DNA from 3 places in the Chryseobacillus diguaensis genome. Region 3 is predicted to be linked to each of the others. Evidence: riboswitches for the same ligand, from Rfam matches in the RefSeq annotation. Region 3 holds a riboswitch; each other region holds the start of a gene.
The links. Region 3 has a riboswitch for cyclic di-GMP ahead of ACOT8F_RS14485 (anti-repressor SinI family protein). Riboswitches for the same ligand answer to the same signal wherever they lie in the genome.

Region 1: another riboswitch for cyclic di-GMP. It lies ahead of ACOT8F_RS08445 (hypothetical protein); the one in region 3 lies ahead of ACOT8F_RS14485 (anti-repressor SinI family protein).
Region 2: another riboswitch for cyclic di-GMP. It lies ahead of ACOT8F_RS15320 (hypothetical protein); the one in region 3 lies ahead of ACOT8F_RS14485 (anti-repressor SinI family protein).

The regions. Positions count from the first base shown of each region.
Region 1 covers NZ_JBMKNV010000004.1:227,897-233,570, reverse strand. Annotated here, with positions in the region: gene ACOT8F_RS08465 (MFS transporter) at 1-1,209, shown strand, start outside; partial or broken gene ACOT8F_RS20960 (IS110 family transposase) at 1,353-1,550, shown strand; gene ACOT8F_RS08460 (TM2 domain-containing protein) at 1,688-1,900, opposite strand; gene ACOT8F_RS08455 (S8 family peptidase) at 2,047-3,093, opposite strand; gene ACOT8F_RS08450 (protease inhibitor I9 family protein) at 3,077-3,391, opposite strand; cyclic di-GMP riboswitch class I at 3,560-3,642, shown strand; gene ACOT8F_RS08445 (hypothetical protein) at 3,900-4,310, shown strand; gene ACOT8F_RS08440 (nuclease-related domain-containing protein) at 4,350-5,066, opposite strand; gene ACOT8F_RS08435 (hypothetical protein) at 5,079-5,309, opposite strand.
Region 2 covers NZ_JBMKNV010000010.1:74,626-80,299, reverse strand. Annotated here, with positions in the region: gene ACOT8F_RS15340 (BMP family ABC transporter substrate-binding protein) at 1-954, opposite strand, end outside; gene modA (molybdate ABC transporter substrate-binding protein) at 1,346-2,119, shown strand; gene modB (molybdate ABC transporter permease subunit) at 2,124-2,783, shown strand; gene ACOT8F_RS15325 (GGDEF domain-containing protein) at 2,942-3,340, opposite strand; gene ACOT8F_RS15320 (hypothetical protein) at 3,522-3,860, opposite strand; cyclic di-GMP riboswitch class I at 3,965-4,049, opposite strand; gene ACOT8F_RS15315 (hypothetical protein) at 4,230-4,424, opposite strand; gene nagE (N-acetylglucosamine-specific PTS transporter subunit IIBC) at 4,559-5,674, opposite strand, start outside.
Region 3 covers NZ_JBMKNV010000009.1:65,697-71,370, reverse strand. Annotated here, with positions in the region: gene ACOT8F_RS14510 (sugar phosphate isomerase/epimerase family protein) at 1-134, shown strand, start outside; gene ACOT8F_RS14505 (levoglucosan dehydrogenase) at 208-1,377, shown strand; gene ACOT8F_RS14500 (MFS transporter) at 1,556-2,854, shown strand; gene ACOT8F_RS14495 (DUF5658 family protein) at 3,028-3,327, shown strand; gene ACOT8F_RS14490 (helix-turn-helix domain-containing protein) at 3,361-3,699, opposite strand; gene ACOT8F_RS14485 (anti-repressor SinI family protein) at 3,775-3,930, opposite strand; cyclic di-GMP riboswitch class I at 3,958-4,050, opposite strand; gene ACOT8F_RS14480 (YqhG family protein) at 4,314-5,108, opposite strand; gene ACOT8F_RS14475 (DEAD/DEAH box helicase) at 5,122-5,674, opposite strand, start outside.

The DNA of each region.
Region 1 (5,674 bases), on a different contig from region 3:
AACATGGGGGTAGCTGGTCCGACTATGATGGGTGATTTACACTTATCAAATGTCCAATTTGGGGTATTGAGTTCAGCTTTCTTCTGGTCATATACGTTGATGCAAATTCCGTCAGGAGCCATTGTTGATAAACTCGGTGCCCGTTTAACCTATACAATTGCGGTTATCTGGTGGTCACTTTTCCAGGCAGCTATTGCTGTTACCCGTTCTTTTGGTGCTTTGATTGGAATGCGTGTTCTTATGGGAATAGGAGAATCACCTGCCTTCCCAACTAATACAAGAATCATGGCTGATTGGTTACCGTCTAGTGAAAGAGGATTTGCAAACGGACTTTCCTCAATGGGTATGGCGGTAGGTGCAGGTCTTATGACCCCTGTAGTTGCTTGGGTAATCGAAACTTTCGGCTGGAAGATTTCTTTCATTGTTACTGGTGCGCTAGGGCTACTATGGACTATTGCTTGGTTATATTATTTCAAAGATAAACCGGAAGAAAGCAAAGCTTCAAAAGAAGAAATAGAATATATCAGATCAGGACAACATCAGGAAGAGGTTCAAGGTCAGTCTGATGTTAAGTGGTACCAATTTTTAAAGCAGAGTAATGTTTGGGTATTATTATTTGGACTGTTTGCACAGGACTATTTACTGTTTTTAATACTTACTTGGTTACCGACTTACTTAGTCGTGGCAAAGCATATGACGCTACTTAAGGCTGGATTTAATTCAGTTCTACCTTGGGTAGTGGCTGCAATAGGTGCAATAGTAGGTGGAAGATTATCTGATTATTTAATAAAGAGAGGCTGGAGTTCTATTAATTCAAGAAGGTTTGTCTTGACAATAGGGACTATGCTTTGCACGGTTATTATTCCGGCAGCATTTACAAACAGTATTCCTCTTGCTTTAACGTTAATCTCAATTGCTATGGGTGGAATGATGCTCGCAAATAGTAATGTATGGGCGGTGCTTGCAGACATTGCACCTAAAAGTTCAATTGGTACGTTATCAGGTTTGCAAAATTTTGTCGGGAATATCTCAGGGTGGATTGCACCAATCTTAACAGGTTATTTGGCTGACCGCCTCCACAACTTTGCACTAGCATTGGTTATCGCAGGAATCATCGCTGCTATCGGAACAATTGGATATGCATTCTTCTTAAAAAACAATGATAAGAGTAAGAATAATGAGGTTGTAGTAGATCAAGTTGCAAAATAACAGATGCCCATTATAATTGTATGTGAAAAATCTTGTGAGATAGAGTAATAAAAAAGTCTCCTTTAAATCTTTAAAAATACGACATATGCCCACCTAGTCAAAAACTTCAGTATTTATAAGGAGATAAGATATTTTTAAATTCATCCAGTAAGCTACGCCAGGCACTATATAGTGCAGTGTTATGTGGTTTAAGGAAATCACGAAACATAAAATTAATAGAGTACTATCAAAAGAAAAAGGATGAGGGTAAGCCACATAAGGTTGTAATGGTAGCTTGTATGAATAAACTACTCCATTGGATTTATTACATTCTAAAACGTAAAGAGGCTTTCATTTTATAAACCATAAATTAACTTAAAAGTAGATATTAGTAAAGAAAGAATAAATTAGTATAAATGCATCAAACGAAATAAACTTAAAATAGTAGTTAACTAGAAAGAGCCATGACAATTAAGGTATTGTCATGGCTCTTTTTAGCTTAAGCTATTGCATGGTTATATTTGCTGTCGAATTTTTCCTTACTGCTAATAAGATAAAAAATCCCTTCAATAAATCCGATAATCTCTGGAATTCCGGTCCAGCAAAATAAAAGATAAAGAATACCTTTGCCGGGTTTGCCCAGATAGAATTTATGGAGTCCTAACCCTCCGGCTATAATTCCAAGCGCTCCTGCTATTAATTTGCTTTTCATATCTCCACCTCAATCTGATTTTTATATAGATAGATTTCCTTTATGAATAGCTGTTAAACATATCGGTTTATTTACAAAGCAAAACCCTCCATGTACGGGTCATGGAGGGTTTCATTTAACGGTACCTGCTTATTCTCTCGTTAATCCTAAAAGTACTTAAGAACATTCAATTTATATTGCATAGCATTTTTGTCATATCCCCGAGGTAACTGATTCACTGCCTGCTGGGCTGCGTTTATGTCTGTTTTAGAAAGAGTATTTTCCGCTATTGATGTTAATTTCTTAGCGAGATCTAGTTTACTTAATGGCTTTTGACTTACAGGTGGGGCCGATAATTCCTGGCTAAACCGGGCAAATCCATATCCATATATGGAATCTCTTCCTGCAGTGCCTAAATCTGTTGTGTAGCTTTGCAGCAGCTGGCGCAGTTCTGCATTCGTTTTTAATGGATAATGCTGTTTCAACACGGCAAGCATACCGGTAATATGCGGTGTTGCCATAGAAGTACCGCTTAAATAAGCATATTGATTGTTTAAGTAAGTACTTGGAATATCAACTCCTGGAGCGGCAAATTCTACCTTGCTTCCTGTCGAGGAAAAGCTACCTCTCGTATATTTCTGGTCAACAGCTGAAACAGCAATAACACTGTCATATAATGCAGGGTAGTCCATTGTATTACCTGTTCCAGCGGCATTTCCTTCATTACCGGCAGCCGCAACAACCAAAATTCCTTTTTTGAAGGCACTGTCAACTGCTTCATGAAGAAGCTTCGAGTCGTCTTTTGTTCCAAAGCTCATATTAATGATGTTCATATGATTTTGAATTGCCCAGTCAATGCCCTTTAAAATGCTTTCAAGTGTTCCATTGCCATCCTGATCCATGGCTTTTACGGCATAAAGCTCGGCGTCAGGTGCGACTCCCACGGTTCCGATGCCATTATGCCTGGCAGCAATAATTCCTGCAACATGTGTTCCGTGCCCGTTATCATCTTTATAGGATGTCGTGTAATCGACAGTTGAAATCCCGCCAGCTACATTAAGATCGGAATGCGGTCCGATTCCCGAATCGATTACTGCTACCTTCGTTCCTTTGCCGGTATATCCTTTATTCCAAATGAGGGGAGCATTGACTGCTTTCGTATCCCACCATGATTCTTCCTTTGACACAGCTTTCGTATTATATGACTTTTTCAAAGCCGCTGTGTGAAACACAATATTTCGTTTCTACAGAAGCGATATCTGGATTATTTTCAAGCTTTTGAATATTGGCAGTATCAGCTGTTACGGATACTGCAGGAAGAGCTTTAAACTGATGCTTGATCTTCTCGCTGCTTTTGATAGCATCCTGCTTTCCCTTCGCATTTTTATAGACTACAAGTACTTCCTTTTTCTGAATGCTTTTTGCACTTGCCTGATTTTGATGGGGGATGCCTCCCAAAACGAGACCAATTGAAAGAATCGAGCTTACCAAGAGCATATTTTTCTTTCTCATGCATCCTCTCTCCTTATATAAATAGTAAAATAGTTTTTGAATTCACTAGTAATATCGGCACGTTTTGTTGAAAATTATAGATTGTGACTATTAATTAAATGTAAAAAAATATATAAATGTGTAAAAAGAACCAAAAAAATATATACTCTTTTGGAAATCAATGTATAATTTGAACCAGGGTAAAGGCTGGGAAACCAGCTGACACAAAGCTATAGGGGCTAATGTAATGACTATGCCAGCCAGCTGCCATTACCTATAAAATATTTTCTAGGAGGAATTGGTAATGTTCAAAAAGGTTTTAGCTGCTTCACTTTCAGCAATCGTTGTACTCTCTCCGATGAGTAATGTTCAAGCTAAAGAGGCTAAACACGTCAAAACAGTAAAAGTGGTCAAAATGTAAAACTCTGCGAAAAAAGGACACCCAAAAAAGCTCACTAAATCAGAAATTCAAGAACTGAAAAAGAAGGCCGCTGATCTCAATAAAAAGTTAAGCGGCATAGAGAAAGAATTGAAAACGATTATGAAGGACTCTCGTCATAAGGAATATAAACCGGAACAGCCTGCCCAGCCACCAGCAGATCAAGCAAATACTGGTGATGCAAAGGGAACAGATGACCAAGTGACACCGGTTACTCCTGCTGAGCAGGAAACACCTAGTGCTGATGACCAATCATCTCTTCCAGCTAATCCTCAAGAGTCCTTGTCAGTATCAACTAAGTCAGAAACAGTCAATGCAACAGATACTCAGGTGACTATTGCAAAACTAAAAGAAATAAACAAGCAAATTCAAGCTGTGAAAAAAGAAATACAAGCATTGGAGAAAAAAGCTGCTAAACAGTTGGACTTCAAAGTGCTTTCTAAAAAAGCAGAGTATCTTCAGGAAGTTGTCGTAAAACAAATAAAAAATCTTAATAAATAGAAAGAAGGCCATTCCAATTAATCGGAATGGCTTTCTTATTTATTGCATGTGGTAAACACGATCTCTCGTTGATCCTGAGGCAGGCAGGTTCATTGAGGATAATAATTTGGTGGCAAGCGAGATTGATGGAAGGGTAAGGAATGTTCGGAATTCTCCGTTTGTAATGAAAGGTTTGATGAGGAGGAAATAATCCTTAACTGAGTTGATATAGGCATCTTTTGATTGGGAGATACAGTTAGAACAAAACCAGTGCCCTCGTTGCCTCACCATAGGAAGCTGATAGCAAGAGGGACAGTGGACACCCTTCCTTATCTCAGTTGGATCTATTTTATATAGTTCAAGAAGGTTTCTCGAAAGAGGTGTGTATTCTTTTACCAATCTTTTTGAAATCTTTAGCAATTCTTTTTTAGTGAATAACTCCGATTTGTTTTGTTTTTCTAGATCATCTATTTTGTTTAGCACGTTTGCTGCTTGGCAAACTTTTTTCTTAAGATAGGAGTTTTTTTGATGGTTTTCTATAATCGTTGAGGGATTGCTGATAACAACAAGAGTTTGAATTGGAGGGAGAGGGAATTTGCGGTTTATGAACCAATTGACCAGATGGGATTGCTGCCGTTTAATTTGAAGGAGGGGGTCCGGAAATGCTTCTTCTTTTTCTCCGGTTTTTCGAATCAGCTGATGAAAATCACCGTCAAAATATAATTTCCCCGATATGTTTTTTACTTCAATGATAAAGAAGTTGGATGGAGAAAGAATCAGTGTATCGATTTAAAAGAAATGCGTATCATCTGACAAGCGGAGATCATGCAAAATATAGTATTTATCCTTGTCCAGATATGTGAAATAATAATCAACAGACTGTTCTCCTCGGTAACCGGCCATATTTTTCAGGTAATCTTCTTGAATGAAAGAGCGTTTCGGATGGGATTCAGGCAATCGTCTTAATAATGCCTCCAGTTGTTGAATGTGCAGGGGTATATTTCGAGGTTTAATGATCAAAGAATCACTCCTAATTGAGAATTTTGAAGGAATCTATTTAAAAATGAGGAAAATCTATCCATATAAGGGGAGAATCTATCTAAAAACTGTGAAAATCTATCCAAATATTACAAAAATCTATCCGAAAACCGCAATAATCTATCCAAACGCCAATTCAAAAAATCCCACCTCCTAAGTGTGCCATCCGAATCAATTTTACCACAAATTGGGTCCATAAGAAGTTGTGTCGAATTTTGACGCCTATTGACAAATATTTTTTAAAAAGTTAAAAGTTTTTTAACAAAAAAGGAATAATTTATGTTAATATTAGTTCGAAAGACCCGAGATATTTTGTGATAGATGGTCTATTATGAAGTTAGCAGCTA
Region 2 (5,674 bases), on a different contig from region 3:
AATATAACGTTTCTCAGCTTCGCTGAACATAGGGCCAAATGGCGCCAACCCATATACCCCGTCTTTTTCTTTCAAAATGACCTCCCCTGAGGGAATCCCCTTTTGACTATAGAAATCTTTCATGATGGCCACATATATTTGAGGGATATTGTTAACCACACTTGTCAAAACTGTCTGTTTTCCCATGTAAGATTGGTCATCAAGATATCCAACCACATAAATTCCATGGTGCTTTGCGTATTCGATTACCTCTCTGTTGTATCCATTCCCTTTGGAATAAACCACATCAACACCCTGGTTTTTCAGTTCTTTTAGAAGGGAAACAGCTTTTTTGCCATCATCTCTGCTATTGACTACTTTATAATAAAACTGGATATTCGGTTTATAATGATTAAGCCCTTTTTCAAACTCCGGGTTTTTCGCACGGCTGTCGGAAGAGTCAATTAATCCAACTTTATTGCTTTTGGTTTTCAAGCTGGAAGCAAGAGCAGCAAAATACTCAACGTCACCCTGGTCATAAATATAAACGGTTTGATTTGGATATTGTGCCGTTCCATGCACTGTTATAAAGCGCACCTTTGGATAGGCTGGAGCAAGCTTTGTAAAAACTCCCGAAAATTCACCTCCATGGCCTATAAGAATGTTATATCCCTTCTCAATATCCCTTTTCACCGTATTTTGCATTTTTTCTTCTGTATCCAGTTTGCTGTCAAGGTGAGCTTTTATCGAAAATTGCTCTTCTATGTTAATCTTTCCTTTATAAGCCAGGCTTCCCCAGCTTTGATCAGCCACTTCATCCGAGGTTAAAATAGCCACTTTGTTCCTTATTTCCTTAGGGCTATTTTTCAAATTATTCATGATGTTTTGTGTCAGAAAAATAATGGTGATCAGCAATGCAGCTACTATTATAAATGTAGTGATTAAAATGATTCGCAGCTGTCTCGATTGTTGCATACTAAATTCTCCTTTATCATATCATTTCTATTTATATTATACATGACAAAAGAACTATATAAATAATATCGAAAATATGCTTATATACCCAAAACATAATTATATTTCCCTGATTCTTTTGTACCGAAACCTATACTTTTTTTAAATTGACTACAATGGCAAAAAAACAGCGTTTGCTTGAGCAAACAAGGCTTTACCCACCCATTTTCGTTATTATATCAGAAATACTTGTATCGCTTGTCAACATTTTCCGTGATTTTTCCCAAAAGGGATTATGAAGAAGGTTTTCTGCCAGTACACTATGCTTTCAGCTGCAGCTTGACCAATCGGAAGGAACTTTCGGTATAATGAAATCGAAAACAATTAATCTGTATAGGAAAGGATCATTAAAATGAAGAAGCTATTTTTAGCATTAATTCCGATCGCTCTTCTTGCACTCGCAGGCTGCAATAATGGACAGGCAAGCAACCCGCACCAAAAGATTGAGCTGACCATATCAGCAGCAGCCAGTCTGCAGGATGCTCTAAAAGAGATGAAACAGGAGTTTGAAAAAGAACATCCTGATATTAATCTTCTTTACAACTTTGGAGCCTCGGGTACTCTTCAGCAGCAAATATCCCAGGGGGCTCCTGCAGACTTATTTTTGTCCGCCGCGGAAGATAAAATGGACAGGCTCGTCCAAGAAGGATACATAGAAAATAAAAACAGAAAGGACATAGCCGGGAATGAGGTGGTGCTCGTCGTTCCTAAAAATGAAACAGCCATCCGTTCATTTGAAGACTTGAAAAAGGCAAAGAACCTCTCTATTGGAACTCCAAATTCTGTACCGGCAGGCAAATACGGAAAAGAAACATTGGAGCACATGAACCTTTGGAACGAATTGCAGCAGAAAGTAGTATACGCAAAAGATGTTCGCCAGGTTCTCGCCTATGTGGAATCTGGAAGTGTTGATGCAGGACTTGTTTATAAAACAGATGCCCTTACCTCAAAGAAAGTAACGATTGTTGAAGAGGCAGCACCTGCTTCTCACTCACCCATTGTCTATCCGGCTGGAATGGTCAAAAACAGCAAACATCCTAAGGAAGCACTGTTATTCTATGAGTTTCTTCAAAAAGATTCAGCTCAAAAAGTGCTGAAAAAGTATGGTTTTAATGAAGTGAGGTAATGTTATGGATGCCTTTTGGCCGCCTGTCATTTTATCCCTGCAAATTGCTGTGGCAGCAGGGCTGGTAGTATTTGCTGCGGGTCTTATTTTTGGAAGATGGATGGCGGGCAAAAAATTCAAAGGGAAAATTCTGCTTGAAACGTTTTTTCTCCTGCCGCTCGTACTTCCGCCGACCGTTGTCGGTTTCCTGTTAATAGTTCTTTTAGGGCGCAATAGCGCTGCAGGGAAAGTCATTGAATGGGTATTCGGGCAGCCAGTCGTGTTTACTTGGTGGGCCGCAGTACTTGCCTCCGCTGCAGTGGCTTTTCCACTGATGTACCAATCGGCAAAAGCGGGATTTGAGTCGATTGACAGTGATATTGAGGATGCTGCCCTTGTAGACGGAGCAGGCAAATTTCATTTACTTGTCTTTATTTCCATACCGCTTGCTCTTAAACCACTCCTTGCGGGGGCTATTCTCAGCTTTGCCAGAGCACTAGGAGAATTTGGGGCAACTATCATGTTTGCCGGCAATATTCCCGGTAAGACACAAACAGCTTCAACGGCGATTTATTTAGCTTTTGATGAAGGGAACATGAACCTCGCCTGGATGTGGACAGGGTGTCTTGTTGGCATATCGTTTTTTATGCTTGCCATTCTTCAATTGCTGATGAGGAAAGGGTAAAAAAGGCCCAAGCGCCTTGAACAGCCCCGTCATGCACTTCAGATCGGGCTAGGCGCTGGAGCTGGATTCAGTGCGCAAACTGAGTTAAGAATTGAAATAAATTCAGGTAACAAAAAAAGATTGAAGAATCTTGAAACTGTCTCAGGATTCTTTCAATCCTATTTTTTGCTATTTTTGTGCGTATACATCTTTTTATCTGCTTCTCTGAACAAGCTGTCCATACAACCGATCGAACGCAGACTTGCAGCACTTCCTACTGATAAGCATAGGTTCGTCCCATTTTCTTGGTTACTCGCTTCCAAACGTTCAAAAATGTTTCGAATTAAGCCCTCAGTATCTTTCTCCGTAAAAGCTTCTCCGATCAAAACGAACTCATCGCCGCCAATTCTTGAAATGGTCAACCGATCACTGGCAAAGCTATTTAAGATCGCTGCTGTCTGCTTAATCAGTGCATCACCTTTTGCATGTCCCAATGTGTCATTCCATTTTTTTAACTCATCCAAATCCAGCACAATGATTGAAACTGGAAGGTCTATTTGCTTGTCGTACTTTTCCATCTGCTCCCCTGTTATAAGCCCCTGTAAGACCATCACGGTAAATACGCTGCATGAGGTTTTTTTCTAATTCTTTTCGGTTATTAATATTTCGGATAATTCCGTGCAAAGCTTTTAATTGACCATTTTCATATACAGGACTAGTGTATTCCTCAAACCATTTATAATTACCTTCATTATCTCTCTATCGCTGAATAATGGGTTTATTAAAATCCATTTTCCCTGATATTTTATTTTGCAAAATACCATAATCGTGAGGATGAATAAGACCAAAGGCTGAATGCGCGTTGTGATAGGCTTCCTTCACCGTCCCTTCTCCCAAAACCAGGTCAAGGGAAGGGCTGATGTATTTATATTTCAGTTCAGGCTCCACCTCACAATAATAAATAATATCTCTGGACTTTTCAGCGAGCTGAAAAATCCGTTCAAAGTCTTCAAATCTCCTCTTTTGCCTTTTATAAATCATGCGATTGACGATCATAGTGACAAGAATCCCTAACAGTATCCCGATGATTAACTTCATCTCTTATCCTCGCAGTTTTTTAAGGTTCACAATTCCAGCGAAGTGGCTTTCACTCAAATAAAAAGAGCCAATCTTCACCGATTAGCCTGTCTAAATGTGCTTATACCGGTAGCTGGCTGGCATGATCCTTCGACTTTAGCCCCTTTAGCTTTGCGTCTCCGTTTTTCAACGGATTTGCCTTTTTCAATTGTCATTTTTTTCAATTATATAACAGACTCCCTTATAGATCAATAGGCCTATTTTTAAAATATTTAATAGTTCTTTTTAACCTAAATACCCGCAACTTTAAAATGATAAACACAGAATGATCTCATATGATTAGCCAAATGAGAATAGTTCTTCGCCTTTAGAAGAACCGGCCTCTTCAGATCAGTCCTTTTCTTTACCCTTGATTCTTTTGCAGTTAAGTTCTGTCACAATGTATTTGGCGAGTAACGGACGGTAATAGGTTTCAATAGCTTTCGTGCCCCGTTTTGTTCCTAGCTGTTCGTTCAGTCTGAAATGAGTAAGAACTTCATCACAGTAATGGATTTGAATGCCTTTCGTTAAAAAGCAGTGCTGCATTTCATAATCCAGGTAAAAATGAAATGGGTCCCCGCCATCACTAATAGACCAAATAAAAGCAGGAAACCAAAACGGTTTCCTGCTCTGAATGGAGCTATATGGATAACAAAGCAATAAAGTTTAAGAAAGAGCCTTTAAGATTGATTCCGTATGCTGATGATTTCATCTGCCACAAATTGAACAGAAGTTCCAACGATTACTTGAATGCTCTGCGGCCCAACGATGTTAATACCCGGGACACCTGTTGATTTAATCTTTTGCTGATCAACGGCATTCATATCCTTCACTTCGATTCTTAAACGGGTCACACAGTTGTCAACAGACGTTACGTTTTCATCTCCGCCCAAACCTTCGTAGATTTTAGCGGCCATGGCCGAAAATTGCTTATTTTTATTAGTAAGGCTGGCAGCTGCTATTTCTTTGCCCGCCATAATTCCCTCGCCTTTTTCAATGGTTTCGTCTTCTCTTCCCGGTGTCATCAAGTTGAATTTTGCAATCATGAACCTGAAAATAGAGTAGTAGATCACTGCAAACACAAGACCTTGGATCAGCAGCATGTAAGGCATGTTTGCTAATGGCAGCTTTGAGCTTAAAACAAAGTCAATCAGTCCTGCGCTAAAACCAAAGCCTGCTGTCCAGTGAAACAAAGCAGCAATGGCAAGAGAAAGACCTGTAAGAACGGCATGAACGAGAAATAGTGCCGGTGCGACAAACATAAAAGCAAACTCAATCGGTTCTGTTACTCCTGTGAAAAAGGCAGCAACTCCTGCTGCAAGCATTAAGGAAGCGACTTCTTTTTTTCGATGCGTTTTAGCTGTATGATACATGGCTAGCGCTGCAGCCGGCAAACCGAACATCATTACTGGGAAGAAGCCAGCCTGATACATTCCTGTAACACCCTTTGTCCCTTTGCCTGACCAGAAATTCCCGATATCATTGATTCCTGCAACATCAAACCAGAATACCGCATTTAAGGCATGGTGAAGTCCAAGCGGGATAAGCAGCCGGTTGAAGAAGCCATACAGGCCAGCTCCGACAAAGCCAAGGCTGCTTATTGATGTTCCGAATGATACAAGAGCTGAATAGACAACTGGCCACACGAAAAGAAACACAAGAGAAACAACAAGCATAGTAGCTGCCGACATGATTGGAGCGAGCCGTTTTCCGCTGAAAAAAGCTAAGGCATCAATCAATTTAACGTGACTGAATCGATTGTACATGACAGAGGCAACCAATCCTGAAATGATACC
Region 3 (5,674 bases):
AGTTCGATGAAATGGTGAAGCTGTTAAACGGCATTCATTATGATGATTGGATTACGGTGGAATTGGATAGCTATGCCGATCCCAAAAAAGGTGCAGAAATAAGCCGTAAGTTTTTATCAAATTTTGAGAAATAATGCATGATGACTTTTTTGAAAGCCTTTTAAAAGCAGTTAGGAAAAATACTTATTTAATAGGAGGAAAACATAAATGAAAAAATTAAACGTAGGTATGATCGGCGGAGGATTCATGGGAAAGGCCCATTCACTTGCATATTCAGCAATGCCAATGTTCTTTTGGCCGGCTCCGGCTATCCCGCACCGCCACACAGTAGTGGATGTCAAAGAAGAGTTGGCCAAAGATGCAGCCTTAAGATTAGGGTTTGAACACTATTCTACCGATTGGAGAGCGGTAGTAAACGATCCGGAAATCGATGTTATTGATATTGTGACACCAAACAATACACATGCTGAAATTGCAATTGCTGCGGCAAAAGCAGGCAAGCATATTATCTCCGAAAAGCCTTTGGCGCTAGGTGCTGAAGAGGCCAAGACTATGTTAGAGGCTGTTCAAGCTGCCGGGGTAACCCATGCGGTTGCTTTCAATTACAGAAGAACTCCGGCTGTTGCCCTTGCCAAGAAGTATATTGAAGAAGGAAGAATCGGTAAAATCCTAAGTTTTCGCGGAACGTATCTGCAAGACTGGTCCGCTGACCCAAACTCTCCTTTATCATGGCGTTTCCAAAAGAAAATCGCCGGTTCAGGTGCTTTAGGTGATATAGGAACACATGTTGTTGACTATGCACGTTATCTGGTTGGCGAAATTACAGATGTTAATGCCATTACAAAAACCTGGATTCCAGAACGCCCAATCCAAACTGGCGGGATTGACAAGCTTGGTACAGTGAAAAGCAGTGACGCGAATATTCCGAAAGAAACAGTCGATGTAGATGATGAGTTCATTACAATGGTGAAATTTGACAATGGTGCAATTGGAACCATTGAAGCAACCCGTAATGCATGGGGGCGCAATAACTTCCTGACATTTGAAATCCATGGCGAAAAAGGTTCTTTATACTTCAACTATGAACGCCGTGATGAACTGCAAGTTTGCTTCGCTGACGATCCAAGTGATGCGAAGGGCTTCAGAACCGTTTATTCCGGTCCGGCGACTCCGTATGGAGAAGCTTTATGGCCAATCCCTGCTTTAGGTATTGGTTATGGGGAAACAAAAATTATTGAAACCCATGATTTCTTTAAAGCGATTTCAGAAGGTACACAATTTTCACCAAACTTCCAGGACGGATACCGTATCGAGCTTATTGCTGATGCGATTCTTGAATCAGCGGAAAAAGAAGCTTGGATCAACATTCCAAAGTAATAGGGAAAAGGGTAAAGGCTGCTGCCCCTAAGCAGCGGCCTTTATAAAAGAACTTTCGCCGATTTGGAACAAGCTATGCGGCGTTACAAAGTCAACATCCGCTGTTCCAGATTATTGATATTAGAATAAGAAACCCTGCAGGTGCCATGAGTAAAAATATGATTTCGAGGTGATAAAAATGAATGCGATTCCAAAACAGGAACCTAAGGGAGGCCTTCCGGCTAAAATGGTCTGGGGCTTTGTCGCAATCCTTATCTTTATGGCTGGGGACGGATTAGAACATGCCTGGCTGTCTCCTTATTTAATTGAACAGGGATTGACTGTTCAACAGGCAGCAACTCTTTTTACAGCGTATGGTGCTGTTCTGGCGGTCGCTGCCTATTTTTCAGGAGTGCTTACTGAAATATGGGGACCAAGAAAGGTTATGGTTATCGGGATGATAACCTGGCTGGCCGGCCAAATCCTTTTCATTGAACTGGGTTTAAAACCGCATAATTTTGCTGCGATGCTGCCAACTTATGCACTTCGCGGAATTGGCTATCCTTTCTTTTGTTATTCTTTTTTAGTTTGGGTAACCTATCGAAGCCCTCAACGCATTATGGCTACAGCAGTAGGCCTTTTCTGGGCTGCATGGAGCGGCGGGCTTTACGTCGTTGGAAGTTACTTCCCGGCTTTCATGACTGACCGAATTGGGTATATGGGACTCTTGTGGAGTGCTGTTATCTGGGTCCTGGTTGGGGGAATTGCTGGACTTTTAATTGTCGGCAATGATAAAGTCATTGAGAACACGGGCGACGCAAAGGAAAAAATCAAGAGTTTACTTAGCGGATTTACGATCTGCATTGAAAAACCAAAAGTGGCAATAGGCGGACTGGTTCGTATCATCAATTCAGTCGGTGTAGGAGCCCTTCCTATCTTTTTTCCTGTTTATTTGGCTTCCGAGTACAAATATACGACTGCAGAATGGCTTCAAATTTGGGGAACTTTTTGGTTGGCAAACATTGCCTTTAATCTGGTCATCCCATACATCAGTGACAGATGGTTAGGATGGCAGAAAACGATCATGTGGCTTGGCAGCGTTGGCTGTGGTGTCATGATATTGGTATTTTTTTATACACCGCATGTTGTTGGCCATAATTTCTATGTTATGACTCTGGCGGCAATCATCTTTGGAATCGTTCTCTGCGGTTTCGTACCGCTTTCCGCCCTTGTAACTGCTCTAGCACCGGACCAAAAAGGCTCAGCAATGGCGATTGTAAGCTTTGGAGCCGGTATGTCCTACTTCATCGCACCCGCTGTTGTTGGTTTGTTCATCAATAGCATTGGCGCTGAAGGGGTAATTTGGATATTTGCTATGCTATACTTTACCGGTGCTATTTTAATGAGATTTATGAAGCTGCCAGATGAAGTAAAGCAAAAAGAAAGCAAAGATGTTCGTGAACTTGCACCAGCTGAAGCTAAAGTAGTGAACCATTAACACGCATTCTTATTGGAGAGTGCGTTTTTTTGAGGAGATGGGGAAGCAAAATAATACTTATACAATAGGCGGGGTGGGTCCCAGCCTATTGTTTCATTTTACAAGGTTTTCTTTTAGCCAAAAGGGGATATTAAGGTAACAACGAGAGGTTAGTCTGAAGGAGGTGCTGCCATATGAAAAAGGCTTTTCTTTACCTTGCATTGGTGAACATTCTAGATATGTGTGCAACATTGAGCGGGCTAAGGCTTGGCTTTATTCAAGAACTTAATCCGATTATGAATACACTATATGAAGTGAACCCGTTTCTTTTTGTGGCAGTTAAGCTTTTGATTTCATTTATTTTGGTTGGTCTAGTTATCAAAGTTCCTCTTATGATGACTACCTTTTTAAAATGGGTGACATCTGCTGCGTGCATTTTATATACATTAACGCTTGGACTCCATACATTATGGATTTATGATGCAGTAAGGTAAATGGTAAAAGAAAAAACGGCCTCTAGAAGCCGTCTATTTTTTGGATTGATCAAAACGCCATTTATTAAATTCAAGAAATTCTTTAAACTGGTCCTTGGTTACACCAGACTGCATAGCCTCTCTGACGAGTGTAGCCCATTCTGAATCCAGTTGGCTTGAGTAAGTGCTGTCGTCGTCTTCTTCGTTAAGAAGGGTGTTAACAGAGACGCCAAGCACAGAAGAAATTTTGTCCAGGAACTGGACAGAGGGATTAGATTGGAGATTTCGTTCAATAGAGCTTAAATATGACTTTGCGACTCCTGCTCGGTCTGCTAGTTCGGATAATGAAAGATTTTTTTCTTTTCGATATTTGCGAATGCGCTGGCCTATCATATAATCACCTTCCCGTAGATATTATAGCATATAGAGAAGGGGATTTTTCTATAAAAAGAACGAAAATCGACAAAATTATTTCGACAACTCGGGTAGTTTCACACTGTTTTTTGAAAAAGAACTGAGATAATTTCGAATTTCTTCAGAAGTAATTCCCATATCCAAAGCGGATAAGATTAATTCTTTCCACTCCTGGTCCAAAGGTTCTGCATCCCACATATTTTCAGCCATCCCCATTTACCCTCCCAAAATACATAGTCAGGCAGTCCGGCTATCCTGATTGCATCCATATGCAATGGTAGACCCGTGACTTTGCGTCCTTGCTTTTCAGCAAGTTTGCCTTTATCTGAAAGATTAATACCATAAAAATCCATTTTAATACAACTTTTGTCATTTATGTATGTATCAACCTTTGTACTATTAGTATAAATTTGCATTTATAGAAAGTATGCTGAATTGTGTCGACAAAATAAAATTTTACAAAATTAATCAATTTGTCACTATAAAACCTGCTAACGGCTTATGGAACATCACTTTTTTCTAATAAATTTTTGGATAATTAGTCGAAAACGGGAGTTTAAGCCTTATTTGAAAAATCTATCTATCATCCTATTTTAGTGTGCGAATTCAGGACTTAGGTAAAATATCCCGCCATTTTTTATTGAGATTGTAATTTTTGGTTCATATAGATCACGCAAGGCTTCTTTTTCGAGATGATAAGCATCAGGTTTTTCGTCGAGATTCTCGTAAAAGTGATTTAAAAGCATAAGATCTGCATTCCATCTTTGCCTTGCATCATCTGCCCAGCCATGATCTTCTTTTTCGACTTTTTCCTGTATAAAATTGTATATCCGGTTCAGACCGCTTTGCGGACGAATAATCGGGGACATGGTAAAGCAGAGATCAGGAATTTTTGGCGTCAGTTCGAGTCTTTCCAGTTTATCTTGAAATTGCTCTGACATGGCTCCGCTGATTAAGTGAAGTCCGATTGAATATAAAACATCCTTTTTCATATCACATTGGTAGGATACTTGGACATTGACTCCAAGCCATGGGTGCAGAGGAGTGTTTCCGCTGGACGGTTTCGTTTGTTCATATAATCGAATAAATCCGCCCAGCTTTTGATTTGCCTGGAAAATTTGGTGCAGGCGCGGGGAGCCAAAATGAATAAACTCACCCTTAATGCTGCTGTCGGTTTTTTCCTTGTCAGTGATAAGGGTAAGCGGCATTGGGTTCGGTATGCCTCCGGTTTTTTCAAGATAGTGCCAATAAAAAGGCCTGTTCATTAATTCCTTATCCATTTCAATGGTTAATTGTACATTCATGAACCCTGCAGCATTTTCCAGTATTTCACATGAGTTGGCGATAAAAAAACGTTGAAGCAAGCTATGAATTTCCTGCTGTTTCATTCTCTAATCTCTCCTATTCTCTTTGTCCTGCTGCTTTTTTTGTTTGTAATTCTTCTTCTCCAAAAGAGAGGATGGAGGTCAAATTATCCATTTTTATTTTCATTTCTCCTTCTGAGGAAGAATGGAAAAAGATGTCCTGAATGTGATCTTCAAAATTGCCAATTTCGAGCTTAGTTAAAATTTCATCCAGCTCTCCAACTACTTTTTCGAAAAGATTAATTTTTTCATATAGAAGCTTTAGAATATGTTCTTCAACCGTATTTTTTGTGGACATATTATAGATGTGAACATCCCGCTCCTGCCCGAGCCTGTGTATTCTTCCGATTCTTTGTTCAAGCTTCATGGGATTCCACGGCAAATCATAATTGATGATATGATTGCAGAACTGAAGGTTTATGCCTTCTCCGCCTGCTTCTGTCGCAATAAGAACCTGCATGTTTCCTTTAAAAAGCTCTTTCATCCAATCCTTTTTCCCGCGCTTAAAGCCTCCTCTAAAAGGAACAGAGGAGATACCATGCTGCTTTAGAAAACACTGCAGATAAAATTGGGTAGCTCTGTATTCTGTA